Regions from separate parts of the Streptomyces sp. NPDC024687 genome, predicted to be linked through region 1. Evidence: predicted binding sites of a transcription regulator. Region 1 holds the regulator's gene; the other holds the start of a gene.

Region 1 (5,818 bases):
GCGGACCGCTATCTGATCGCGGACTCGGTGCTGGCAGAGGCCGGATTCGATTGGTACGAGGTGTCGAACTGGGCCACCTCCGAGGCGGGCCGCTGCCTGCACAACGAGCTGTACTGGCGGGGCGCCGACTGGTGGGGCGCCGGACCCGGGGCGCACTCGCACGTGGGCGGGGTGCGGTGGTGGAACGTGAAGCATCCCGGCGCGTATGCGGCTGCGCTGGCCTCCGGGAAGTCACCGGGGGCCGGCCGCGAGCTCCTCTCGGAGGAGGACCGGCGGGTCGAGCGGATCCTGCTGGAACTGAGGCTGCGGGAGGGGGCGCCGCTGTCGCTGCTCCGGGAGGAGGGGCTCGCGGCTTCCCGGCGGGCCCTGGGGGAGGGGCTGCTGGAGAGCGGGCCCTACGCGGAGGGGCATGCCGTGCTGACACTGCGGGGGCGGTTGCTGGCGGACGCGGTGGTCAGGGACCTGGTGGATTAGGCGCCTGGTGCGGGTGACTCGGCGGATTGTGTGGCTGGTCGCGCCCACGCGGCGGTAGCCGCACATCGATACAGCCCCGCGCCCCTGAGCAGGTTGCGGCTGCGGTCGGTCACACGCGCGACCAGCCACAACGAACCCGCAGCCGTACGACCCGCCCGCAGACCCGCCGCGCGTATCCGCTACGGCGCCGTGACGAAGTCGATCAGTTCCTCCACCCGCCCCAGCAGCTCCGGCTCCAGGTCCCGGTAGGACCCCACCCGCTTCAGGATCGCCTGCCACACCGCGCCCGTGTTCTCCGAGGGCCAGCCCAGGGCCTTGCACACGCCCGTCTTCCAGTCCTGGCCGCGCGGTACCCGTGGCCACGCCTCGATGCCCAGGGCCGACGGCTTCACGGCCTCCCAGATATCGATGTACGGGTGTCCGACGACCAGGGCGTGCTCGCTGGTCACCGACGCGGCGATACGGGACTCCTTGCTGCCCGGCACCAGGTGGTCCACCAGGACGCCGAGCCGGGCGTCCGGGCCCGGCGCGAATTCGGCCACGATCGACGGCAGGTCGTCCACGCCCTCCAGGTACTCCACGACCACGCCCTCGATGCGCAGGTCGTCGCCCCACACCTTCTCCACCAGCTCCGCGTCGTGACGGCCCTCGACGTAGATACGGCCGGCGCGGGCCACGCGTGCGCGTGCGCCGGGGACGGCCACCGACCCGGAAGCGGTACGGGAGGGCCGTACCGGACCGCTCGAAGGCGGTTTCACCAGCGTCACCACCCGGCCCTCCAAAAGGAAACCGCGCGGCTCCAGCGGGAACACCCGGTGCTTGCCGAAGCGGTCCTCCAGAGTGACCGTGCCCGCCTCGCAGCGGATCACCGCGCCGCAGAAACCCGTGCCCGGCTCCTCCACCACCAGACCGGGCTCGGCGGGCACCTCCGGCACCGGCTTGGGCTTCTTCCACGGAGGGGTCACGTCGGCGGAGTACTGGCGCATTCGGATGACGATAGGAGAACCGGCCCGGGGATCACTACGACACGCCGAAACGGGCGGCCAGCGCGTCCCGCTGGGCCCTCACGAACGCCGCGTCCACCACCGCTCCGTGACCGGGCACGTACAGCGCGTCCTCGCCGCCCAGTGCCAGCAGCCGGTCCAGCGCGGCGGGCCAGTGCGCCGGTACGGCGTCCGGGCCCGCCTGCGGTTCGCCCGACTCCTCGACCAGGTCGCCGCAGAAGACGACCTCCGGGGCGCCGGGGACGAGGACGGCGAGGTCGTGGGCCGTGTGGCCGGGGCCGACGTTCGCCAGCAGGACCTGGCGGCCGTCGCCGAGGTCGAGCGTCCACTCGCCCGAGACGTGATGCCGGGGCGAGAGGAGGGCGTCCACCGCCTCGTCGGCCACCGCCGGGTCCAGTCCGTTGCGCACCGCGTCCGCCCGCAGTTCCGCGCGGCCGCGCCGCCCCGCCAGCACCGTCTCCACGCCCACCGCGCCGAACACCTCCGCCCCCGCGAACGCCGCCGCCCCGAAGACATGGTCGAAGTGGGGGTGGGTGAGCGCGAGATGGGTCACACGGTGGCCGGCCAGTTCCTTGGCCTGCGCGCGTAGCCGGGCACCCTCCGCGAGGCCGGAGCCCGCGTCCACCAACAGGGCCGTGTCCGCGCCGATCACCAGGCCCGCCGTACAGTCCCAGCCCGGCAGCCGGCACCGTCCCACCCCGGCCGCGACCCGCTCCCACCCGAGCTCTTCCCAAGTCACCGTCATACCGCGACGCTAGCCGTACGACCGGTCCCGCCAGGACCAGCCTTGCCCGAGGAGTACCCCACCGCCGTACACTGGCCGGGGGACGCTGGCACTCGGGCGGACAGAGTGCCAGGCAAGGCGCAAGGGAACGACTTCTGGAGGTGTGCGCGATGCTGAGTGAACGCAGGCTTCAGGTGTTGCGCGCCATCGTCCAGGACTATGTCGGCACCGAGGAGCCGGTCGGGTCGAAGGCCCTGACCGAGCGGCACAACCTCGGAGTCTCCCCGGCGACCGTCCGCAACGACATGGCGGTCCTCGAGGACGAGGGCTTCATCGCCCAGCCGCACACCAGCGCCGGGCGGATCCCGACCGACAAGGGCTACCGGCTGTTCGTCGACAAACTGGCGGGCGTCAAGCCGATGACCGCGCCCGAGCGGCGCGCGATCCAGAACTTCCTCGACGGCGCCGTGGACCTCGACGACGTCGTGGCCCGCACCGTGCGGCTGCTCGCGCAGCTCACGCGGCAGGTGGCCGTCGTGCAGTACCCGTCCCTCACCCGCTCGACCGTGCGGCACGTGGAGCTGCTCTCGCTCGCCCCCGCGCGCGTGATGCTCGTGCTGATCACGGACACCGGCCGGGTCGAGCAGCGCATGGTCGACTGCCCGGCCCCCTTCGGCGAGGCCTCGCTCGCCGATCTGCGGGCGCGGCTCAACAGCCGGATCGCCGGGCGGCGGTTCGCGGATGTGCCGCAACTGGTCGAGGACCTGCCCGAAGGCTTCGACGTCGAGGACCGGGGTACGGTCTCGACAGTGCTCTCCACTCTTCTGGAGACGCTCGTCGAGGAGAACGAGGAGCGGCTGATGATCGGCGGCACCGCGAATCTCACCCGCTTCGGACATGACTTTCCCCTCACCATCCGGCCCGTCCTGGAGGCTCTCGAGGAGCAGGTCGTTCTCCTCAAGCTCCTTGGTGAGGCCGGGGATTCGGGCATGACCGTACGTATTGGTCACGAGAACGCCTACGAGGGACTCAACTCCACTTCGGTGGTGTCGGTCGGTTACGGTTCGGGCGGCGAGGCAGTCGCCAAGCTCGGCGTGGTCGGACCGACCCGCATGGATTACCCGGGAACGATGGGAGCGGTACGCGCAGTGGCACGGTACGTCGGACAGATCCTGGCGGAGTCGTAAGTGGCCACGGACTACTACGCCGTTCTCGGCGTGCGCCGCGACGCGTCGCAGGATGAGATCAAGAAGGCGTTCCGTCGGCTCGCACGCGAGCTGCACCCGGACGTCAACCCGGATCCCAAGACCCAGGAGCGGTTCAAGGAGATCAACGCCGCCTACGAGGTGTTGTCGGACCCGCAGAAGAAGCAGGTCTACGACCTCGGCGGCGACCCGCTCTCGCAGGCCGGTGGCGGTGGCGCGGGCGGCTTCGGGGCCGGTGGGTTCGGGAACTTCTCGGACATCATGGACGCGTTCTTCGGTACGGCCTCGCAGCGGGGTCCGCGTTCGCGCACCCGGCGCGGCCAGGACGCGATGATCCGGCTGGAGATCGAGCTCGACGAGGCGGCCTTCGGCACGACGAAGGACATCCAGGTCGACACGGCGATCGTCTGCACCACCTGCAGTGGTGAGGGCGCGGCGCCGGGGACCTCCGCTCAGACGTGTGACATGTGCCGCGGCCGCGGTGAGGTGTCGCAGGTGACGCGGTCGTTCCTGGGCCAGGTCATGACGTCCCGCCCGTGCCCGCAGTGCCAGGGCTTCGGCACCGTGGTCCCGACCCCGTGCCCCGAGTGCGCCGGCGACGGCCGGGTCCGCTCGCGTCGCACGCTCACCGTCAAGATCCCGGCCGGTGTGGACAACGGCACGCGGATCCAGCTCGCGGGCGAGGGCGAGGTGGGCCCCGGTGGCGGTCCCGCCGGTGACCTGTACGTCGAGATCCACGAACTCCCGCACTCGCAGTTCCAGCGCCGGGGCGACGACCTGCACTGCACGGTCACGCTCCCGATGACCGCGGCCTCCCTCGGCACCAAGGTCCCGCTGGAGACCCTCGACGGCCTGGAGGAGGTCGACATCCGCCCGGGCACCCAGTCCGGCCAGTCGATCCCCCTGCACAGCCGGGGCGTCACCCACCTGCGCGGCGGCGGCCGGGGCGACCTCATCGTCCACGTCGAGGTCCAGACCCCGACCAAGCTGGACCCCGAGCAGGAACGCCTCCTGCGCGAGCTGGCCAAACTCCGCGGCGAGGAACGGCCCACGGGGCAGTTCCAGCCAGGGCAGCAGGGGTTGTTCAGTCGGTTGAAGGACGCGTTCAACGGGCGTACCTGAGCTGGGGGACGACTGCCGGGGGTCCGGGGGTTGTCCCCCGGGCAGACACAGTCAGCCCGGTCAGCAAGGGTTGTTCTCGCGGTTGAAGGATGCGTTCAACGGGCGTACGTGAGCTGTCCAAGGGCCGATTCGGACTTGTGCGGAGGACGTGACAACATGCCGTCATGTCCTCCGCACTGACCGATCTCTTCCCTCATCCGATCGTGCAGGCCCCCATGGCGGGCGGCGTCTCCGTGCCGCGCCTCGCCGCCGCCGTGTCCGATGCGGGCGGGCTCGGATTCCTCGCCGCCGGGTACAAGACGGCCGACGGGTTGTACCAGGAGATCAAGCAGCTGCGCGGGCTGACCGGACGCCCCTTCGGCGTCAACCTCTTCATGCCGCAGCCGGAGTACGCCGACCCCGCCGCCGTCGAGGTCTACGCCCACCAGCTGGCCGGCGAGGCCACCTGGTACGACACCGAACTCGGTGACCGCGACAGCGGCCGTGACGACGGGTACGACGCCAAGCTCGCCGTACTCCTCGACAACCCCGTGCCGGTGGCCTCCTTCCACTTCGGCATCCCGAGCAGCGAGGCCCTGGAGTCGCTGCGCCGCGCCGGCACCTTCACCCTCGTCACCGCGACCACCCCCGAAGAGGCCCTCGCCGTGCAGTACGCGGGCGCCGACGCGGTCATCGCGCAGGGCGTCGAGGCCGGCGGTCACCAGGGCACCCACCGCGACCTCCCCGAGCAGGACGGTTCCGGCCTCGGACTCCTCTCCCTGGTCGCCCAGATCCGCGAGACGGTGACCATTCCGGTCGTCGCCGCCGGCGGCATCATGCGTGGCAGCCAGATCGCCGCCGTCCTCGCCGCCGGCGCGTGCGCGGCCCAGCTCGGCACGGCGTTCCTCGCCAGCCACGAGTCCGGCGCCCACGACGTGCACAAGCAGGCGCTGACCAACCCGCTCTACGTCCGCACCGAGCTCACCCGCGCCTTCTCCGGCAGACCGGCCCGCGGCCTGGTCAACCGCTTCCTGCGCGAGCACGGACCGTACGCGCCCGCCGCCTACCCCGAGGTCCACCACCTCACCGCCCCGCTCCGCAAGGCCGCCGCCAAGGCCAAGGACGCCCAGGGCATGGCGCTGTGGGCGGGCCAGGGCCACCGGATGGCACGGGACCTGCCCGCGGGGCAGCTCGTGGAGATACTCGCGGCCGAACTCGACGCAGCGAGGACAGCGTTGTCGGGCAAGGGAGACCTGCGATGACCGCACCGGTGTTCGTGGTCGAGCACTTCGACGCGGGCGGCGACGGAC
Region 2 (5,818 bases), on a different contig from region 1:
CACGGCCGCAGCGGCCCCTCAAGGCACCTCCGGCCCCCACGGCCGCCCCCGCCGCCGACCTCCAGGCCGACAAGACCGTCATCCGGGCCGCCAGGCTCCGCGCCGAGCAGAGACGGATCGCCATCGCCAGGCACTGGGGGTTGAAGCAGGTCCCACTGACGGCGCCGCCCGCGCCCGTGAACAAGCCCCGCATCACCACCCGCGATGGCTTCGAGGTCGAGGGCCACGAGGAGAAGGGGCTGCCTCCGGTCTTCACCACGATCCCCACCGAAGAGAAGATCGTCTTCCTCACCATCGACGACGGCGCCGAGAAGGACCCCGCGTTCCTGCGGATGATGAGCGAGCTGAAGATCCCCTACACCGCCTTCCTCAGCGACTACCTGGTCAGGGGCGACTACGGCTACTTCGCGAAGATGCGGGACGCGGGGGTCGTGCTGAACAACCACACCCTCCACCACCCCTACCTGCCCGCGCTGTCGTACGCCCGCCAGAAGCGCGAGATCTGCGGCATGCAGGACGTCATCGAGAAGCACTACGGCACGCGGCCCGCGCTCTTCCGCCCGCCGTACGGCAACTACAACGAGGACACCCTGCGCGCGGCCAGGTCCTGCGGCATCGGATACGCGCCGATCTGGAACGAGGAGGTCTTCGTCGACCACTGGGAGTACCGCGAGGAGGACCAGAGGATCCACCCCGGCGACATCGTGCTCAGCCACTTCCGGGGCCGGGAGGACTGGAAGGGCACGATGACCGACATGGTCCGCCGCTTCCTGGACAAGGTCACGGCCGAGGGGTACGCCGTCGCACGCCTCGAGGACTACCTGTGAGACCGCGGACCCTGCTCTCCGCCGCACTGGCGGCCGTACTCCTCGCCGGCTGCGCCCAGTCCGTCGATCCCATCGAACGGCTGGGCAAGAAGGCGGCCCAGCGCGTGGGGTCCTACGGGCCGGCAAGGGCGGACGGACGGCCGTACCGCCACTGGGGTCTCGCGGCCCCGCTGCCGTCGCCCCCGCGGGTGCCGGCGCGCGCGGTGGCGGGCCCGGGCCGGGTGCCGCCGGTGGTGAAGCGGGTGCGGACGTCCGACAAGGTCGTCTTCCTCACCTACGACGACGGCGCGGAGAAGGACCCGCGCTTCGTCGACCTGGTCCGTGAACTGCGGCTGCCCGTCAGCATGTTCCTCACGGACAGCGTCGTCGGCCCCGGCTACGGCCACTTCGCGCGCCTCAGGTCGGTCGGCGCGAGCATCCAGAACCACACCCTGGACCACCCCGCCCTGCGCGGACTGCCGTACACCGGCCAGCGCGCCGAGATCTGCGGCCAGCAGGAGAAGGTGCGCTCCCGCTTCGGGATCCGGCCACGGCTGTTCCGGCCGCCCTACGGCACGTACGACCGCACGACCCTGCGCGCGGCGGCCGACTGCGGGCTCTCGGCGGTGGTGCTGTGGAGCGTGTCGGCGGAGGGCGGCGTGCCGGAGGGGCCGCTGCGGGCGGGCGACATCGTCTCGGTTCCGTCGGGAGCGGCGACGGGCCCGACCCTGAGACTGCTGCGGGAGATCCAGCGCCGAGGGCTGACAGTGGGTCGACTGGAGGACTACCTGTAGGCATTTCAGCCTGTCCGGCGTTTGAGGACGAGGCCCTTGGGCCGAAGCGGGGGTCCGGGGGCGGCAGCCCCCGGGACGGCAACCCCCACCCACGCGCACCCGAATTCCGCTCAGCCGCGCCGCGAATTGGCACTCCGCTTGACCGAGTGCTAATCACGGTCATAGTCTCGGGTCTGGCACTCCCCCCTGGAGAGTGCCAACACAGCGACGGGCAGGTCCGGCACCCGCGACGACGGATCCACCTGGTCGCCACCTCAGACAGTCAACCCCGTGATCTCCGAAGGGGGAGGTCGGATCGTGACGACCACCAGCTCCAAGGTTGCCATCAAGCCGCTCGAGGACCGCATTGTGGTCCAGCCGCTCGACGCCGAGCAGACCACCGCCTCTGGCCTGGTCATCCCGGACACGGCGAAGGAGAAGCCCCAGGAGGGCGTCGTCCTGGCCGTGGGCCCGGGCCGCTTCGAGGACGGTAACCGTCTTCCGCTCGACGTCTCCGTCGGCGACATCGTGCTGTACAGCAAGTACGGCGGCACCGAGGTGAAGTACAACGGCGAGGAGTACCTCGTCCTCTCGGCCCGCGACGTGCTCGCGATCATCGAGAAGTAATTCACCGAAGCATTTCTTTGAGCTGCGCCCCTGGCCCCCCGACCACTGACAAGCCGGGCGCCCGGGGCGCAGTCTCTTTTTCCCCTAGATTTCCGAGAGGGCTCACGCTCCCATGGCGAAGATCCTGAAGTTCGACGAGGACGCCCGTCGCGCCCTCGAGCGCGGCGTCAACAAGCTTGCCGACACGGTCAAGGTGACGATCGGCCCCAAGGGCCGCAACGTCGTCATCGACAAGAAGTTCGGCGCTCCCACCATCACCAACGACGGTGTCACGATCGCCCGTGAGGTCGAGCTCGACGACCCGTACGAGAACCTCGGCGCGCAGCTGGTGAAGGAGGTGGCGACCAAGACCAACGACATCGCGGGTGACGGTACGACCACCGCCACCGTGCTCGCCCAGGCGCTGGTCCGCGAGGGCCTGAAGAACGTCGCCGCGGGTGCCTCCCCGGCCGCCCTGAAGAAGGGCATCGACGCCGCGGTGAAGGCCGTGTCCGAGGAGCTCCTCGCGACCGCCCGCCCGATCGACGAGAAGTCCGACATCGCCGCCGTAGCCGGTCTGTCCGCCCAGGACAGCCAGGTCGGCGAGCTCATCGCCGAGGCGATGGACAAGGTCGGCAAGGACGGCGTCATCACCGTCGAGGAGTCCAACACCTTCGGTCTGGAGCTGGACTTCACCGAGGGCATGGCCTTCGACAAGGGCTACCTGTCGCCGTACATGGTCTCCGACCAGGAGCGTATGGAGGCCGTCCTCGACGACCCGTACATCCTGATCAACCAGGGCAAGATCTCCTCGATCCAGGACCTGCTCCCGCTGCTCGAGAAGGTCATCCAGTCGGGTGCCTCCAAGCCGCTGCTGATCATCGCCGAGGACGTCGAGGGCGAGGCCCTGTCGACCCTGGTCGTCAACAAGATCCGCGGCACCTTCAACGCGGTCGCCGTCAAGGCCCCCGGCTTCGGTGACCGCCGCAAGGCGATGCTCCAGGACCTGGCGGTCCTCACCGGTGCCACGGTCATCTCCGAGGAGGTCGGTCTCAAGCTCGACCAGGTCGGCCTGGACGTGCTCGGCACCGCCCGCCGCGTCACCGTCACCAAGGACGACACCACGGTCGTCGACGGTGCCGGCGACTCCTCCGAGGTCACGGGCCGCGTCGCCCAGATCAAGGCCGAGATCGAGAACACCGACTCCGACTGGGACCGCGAGAAGCTCCAGGAGCGCCTCGCGAAGCTGGCCGGCGGCGTGTGCGTGATCAAGGTCGGCGCCGCCACCGAGGTGGAGCTGAAGGAGAAGAAGCACCGCCTGGAGGACGCCATCTCCGCGACCCGCGCCGCGGTCGAGGAGGGCATCGTCTCCGGTGGTGGCTCCGCTCTGGTCCACGCCGCCAAGGTGCTCGAAGGCGGTCTGGGCAAGACCGGCGACGAGGCCACCGGTGTCGCCGTCGTCCGCAAGGCCGTCGTCGAGCCGCTGCGCTGGATCGCCGAGAACGCCGGCCTCGAGGGCTACGTCATCACCGCCAAGGTCGCCGAGCTCGACAAGGGCCAGGGCTTCAACGCCGCGACCGGCGAGTACGGCGACCTGGTCAAGGCCGGCGTCATCGACCCGGTCAAGGTCACCCGCTCCGCCCTGGAGAACGCCGCCTCCATCGCCTCCCTCCTCCTGACGACCGAGACCCTGGTCGTCGAGAAGAAGGAAGAGGAGGAGCCGGCCGCCGGTGGTCACAGCCACGGCCACTCCCACTGAGCCTCATCGCTCGCAAAGGGCCCCGTTCCGCACACGAGTGCCGGACCGGGGCCCTTCCCCTTCGCGGGTCACTTCCCCCTTCGCGGGTCACTCCCCGAGCACTCCCAGCTGTTCCAGCAGCCCGGCCCGGTCGTACTGCCACCAGCCCTCGCAGATCATCCCGTCCCGGAACCGGTGCCAGGTGGTGCCGGTCATGGTGACGTTCTGGCCGGTGGCCGGAATGCCGAGGAAATCGCCCTTGTGCCGGCCGGCCAGGGTCCAGCGGGTGCACACCTGGTCGCCCTGGGCGATCTGGTCGTCGACCCGGAAGGCGAGATCGAAGGCCTGGCTCCACTCGGCGTACACCTGGCGCGAACCCTCCAGGTCCACGTCGTCGGGGTTGCCCGGGACATGCTCCAGGTAGTCGTCGGAGAACCCTTCGAACACGAGGTCCGTCTCGGACCGCCCGGCCCGCTCGAAGAACTGCCGTGAGGTCGCCGGGTCGAGCTGCTCGTCCCGCACCACGTCCAGATCCGTGAAGGTGGGCGTCTCCTCGCACAGGGCGACCATGTCCTCGAAGATCCGCCCCGTCTCCGGCAGTCCGGAGTTCCGCATCGCCTCCTCGTACGACGGGAACTCCACGATCTCGACGAAGTGCGACGCGTCGGAGCGGTCCTTGCCGACCACCGCGTGCGTCGCGGTCCGCTTCCCCTTGGTCTGCTCGACCCAGGTGTCCATCAGCCGGTCCATCTCGTCGAAACGGCTGGTCCTGCAGTCGATGAGCTGTACGAACGTCATACGCGATCGCCTCCGGCCCCCCTGGGTCCGGCATTACGGCACCATTGTCCGCCTTTTCGGGCCCTACTGCGGCCCGTACTTGCGCCCAGTCCTCGACGTGATCCCGCCCAGCAGCCCCCGCGGCGCCACCTTCACCAGCCCCATGAGCGCCTTGTACCGCGGATCCGGGATCGACAGGGTCTTGCCGCGGGACAGGTCACCGAGGGCCGCGGCGACCAGTTTGTCCGCGTCGAGCCACATCCAGCCGGGGATGTTGTCTGTGCCCATCCCGGCCCGCTGGTGGAACTCGGTCCGCACGAACCCCGGGCACAGGGCCATCAGCCGGACCCCGCTCCCGGCCAGATCCTTCGCCGCGCCCTGCGTGAACTGCACGACCCACGCCTTCGAGGCGCCGTACGTCCCGCGGGGCACGAACGCGGCCACCGACGCGACGTTCACGACACCCCCGCGCCCGCGCTCCCGCATCCCCTCCGTCGCCGCCGACGTCAGTCGCAGCACCGCCTCGCAGTGCACCTTGAGCATCTTCAGCTCGTCGGCCATGGAGACGTCGAGATAGCGGCCCTTGTTGCCGAAGCCGGCGTTGTTGACGAGGAGGTCGACGGGGGACCTGCGGTCGGCGAGGCGGGCGGCGACCGCCTCGATGCCGGGGTCGGTGGCGAGGTCGGCGGTGAGGACCTCGGCCTCGATGCCGTGCCGGTCGTGGAGTTCGGTCGCCTGCTCCCGGAGCCGCTTGGTGTCGCGGGCCACCAGCACCAGGTTGTGCCCGTCAGCCGCGAGCCGTCGTGCGAACGCGGCACCGATGCCCGCGGTCGATCCCGTAATCAATGCCGTTGTCATGGCGCAAGGTTAATGACCGGGGCCGACAGCGTCCGCTTGCCGAGGGCCCGTCAGGCCCCGTACTTCTCCACATACTCCAGCGCCCACTGCCGCACCTCCGGATGGAGCGCCTCGCCCGCCGCCAACAGCCGTGGCTGGAGCGGCCGTTCGGTGGTCATCGCCCGGAACGCCAGGGCGACCGTCACGTCGTGGTCCGGCCGGTGCACGATCTCGACCGGGTCCCCGGTACGGATCTCGCCCGGCTGGATCACCCGCAGGTA

The links. The regulator HrcA, encoded in region 1, represses chaperone genes, less so after heat shock. The targets are predictions, from matches to a motif close to TTNGCACTCNGNNNNNCNGAGTGCNAA.
Region 2: groES (co-chaperone GroES) is a predicted target of HrcA. The motif match lies at 1,727-1,753, and genes of this name have one in related genera.

The regions. Positions count from the first base shown of each region.
Region 1 is NZ_JBVHLJ010000001.1:361,097-366,914, forward strand. It holds gene hemW (radical SAM family heme chaperone HemW) at 1-474, shown strand, start outside; gene ACZ39I_RS01605 (DUF3097 domain-containing protein) at 654-1,460, opposite strand; gene ACZ39I_RS01610 (MBL fold metallo-hydrolase) at 1,495-2,223, opposite strand; gene hrcA (heat-inducible transcriptional repressor HrcA) at 2,373-3,389, shown strand; gene dnaJ (molecular chaperone DnaJ) at 3,390-4,529, shown strand; gene ACZ39I_RS01625 (nitronate monooxygenase) at 4,694-5,770, shown strand; gene ACZ39I_RS01630 (16S rRNA (uracil(1498)-N(3))-methyltransferase) at 5,767-5,818, shown strand, end outside.
Region 2 is NZ_JBVHLJ010000009.1:36,757-42,574, reverse strand. It holds gene ACZ39I_RS30940 (polysaccharide deacetylase family protein) at 1-827, shown strand, start outside; gene ACZ39I_RS30935 (polysaccharide deacetylase family protein) at 824-1,600, shown strand; gene groES (co-chaperone GroES) at 1,898-2,206, shown strand; gene groL (chaperonin GroEL) at 2,319-3,944, shown strand; gene ACZ39I_RS30920 (ester cyclase) at 4,032-4,721, opposite strand; gene ACZ39I_RS30915 (SDR family NAD(P)-dependent oxidoreductase) at 4,785-5,558, opposite strand; gene ACZ39I_RS30910 (MOSC domain-containing protein) at 5,609-5,818, opposite strand, start outside.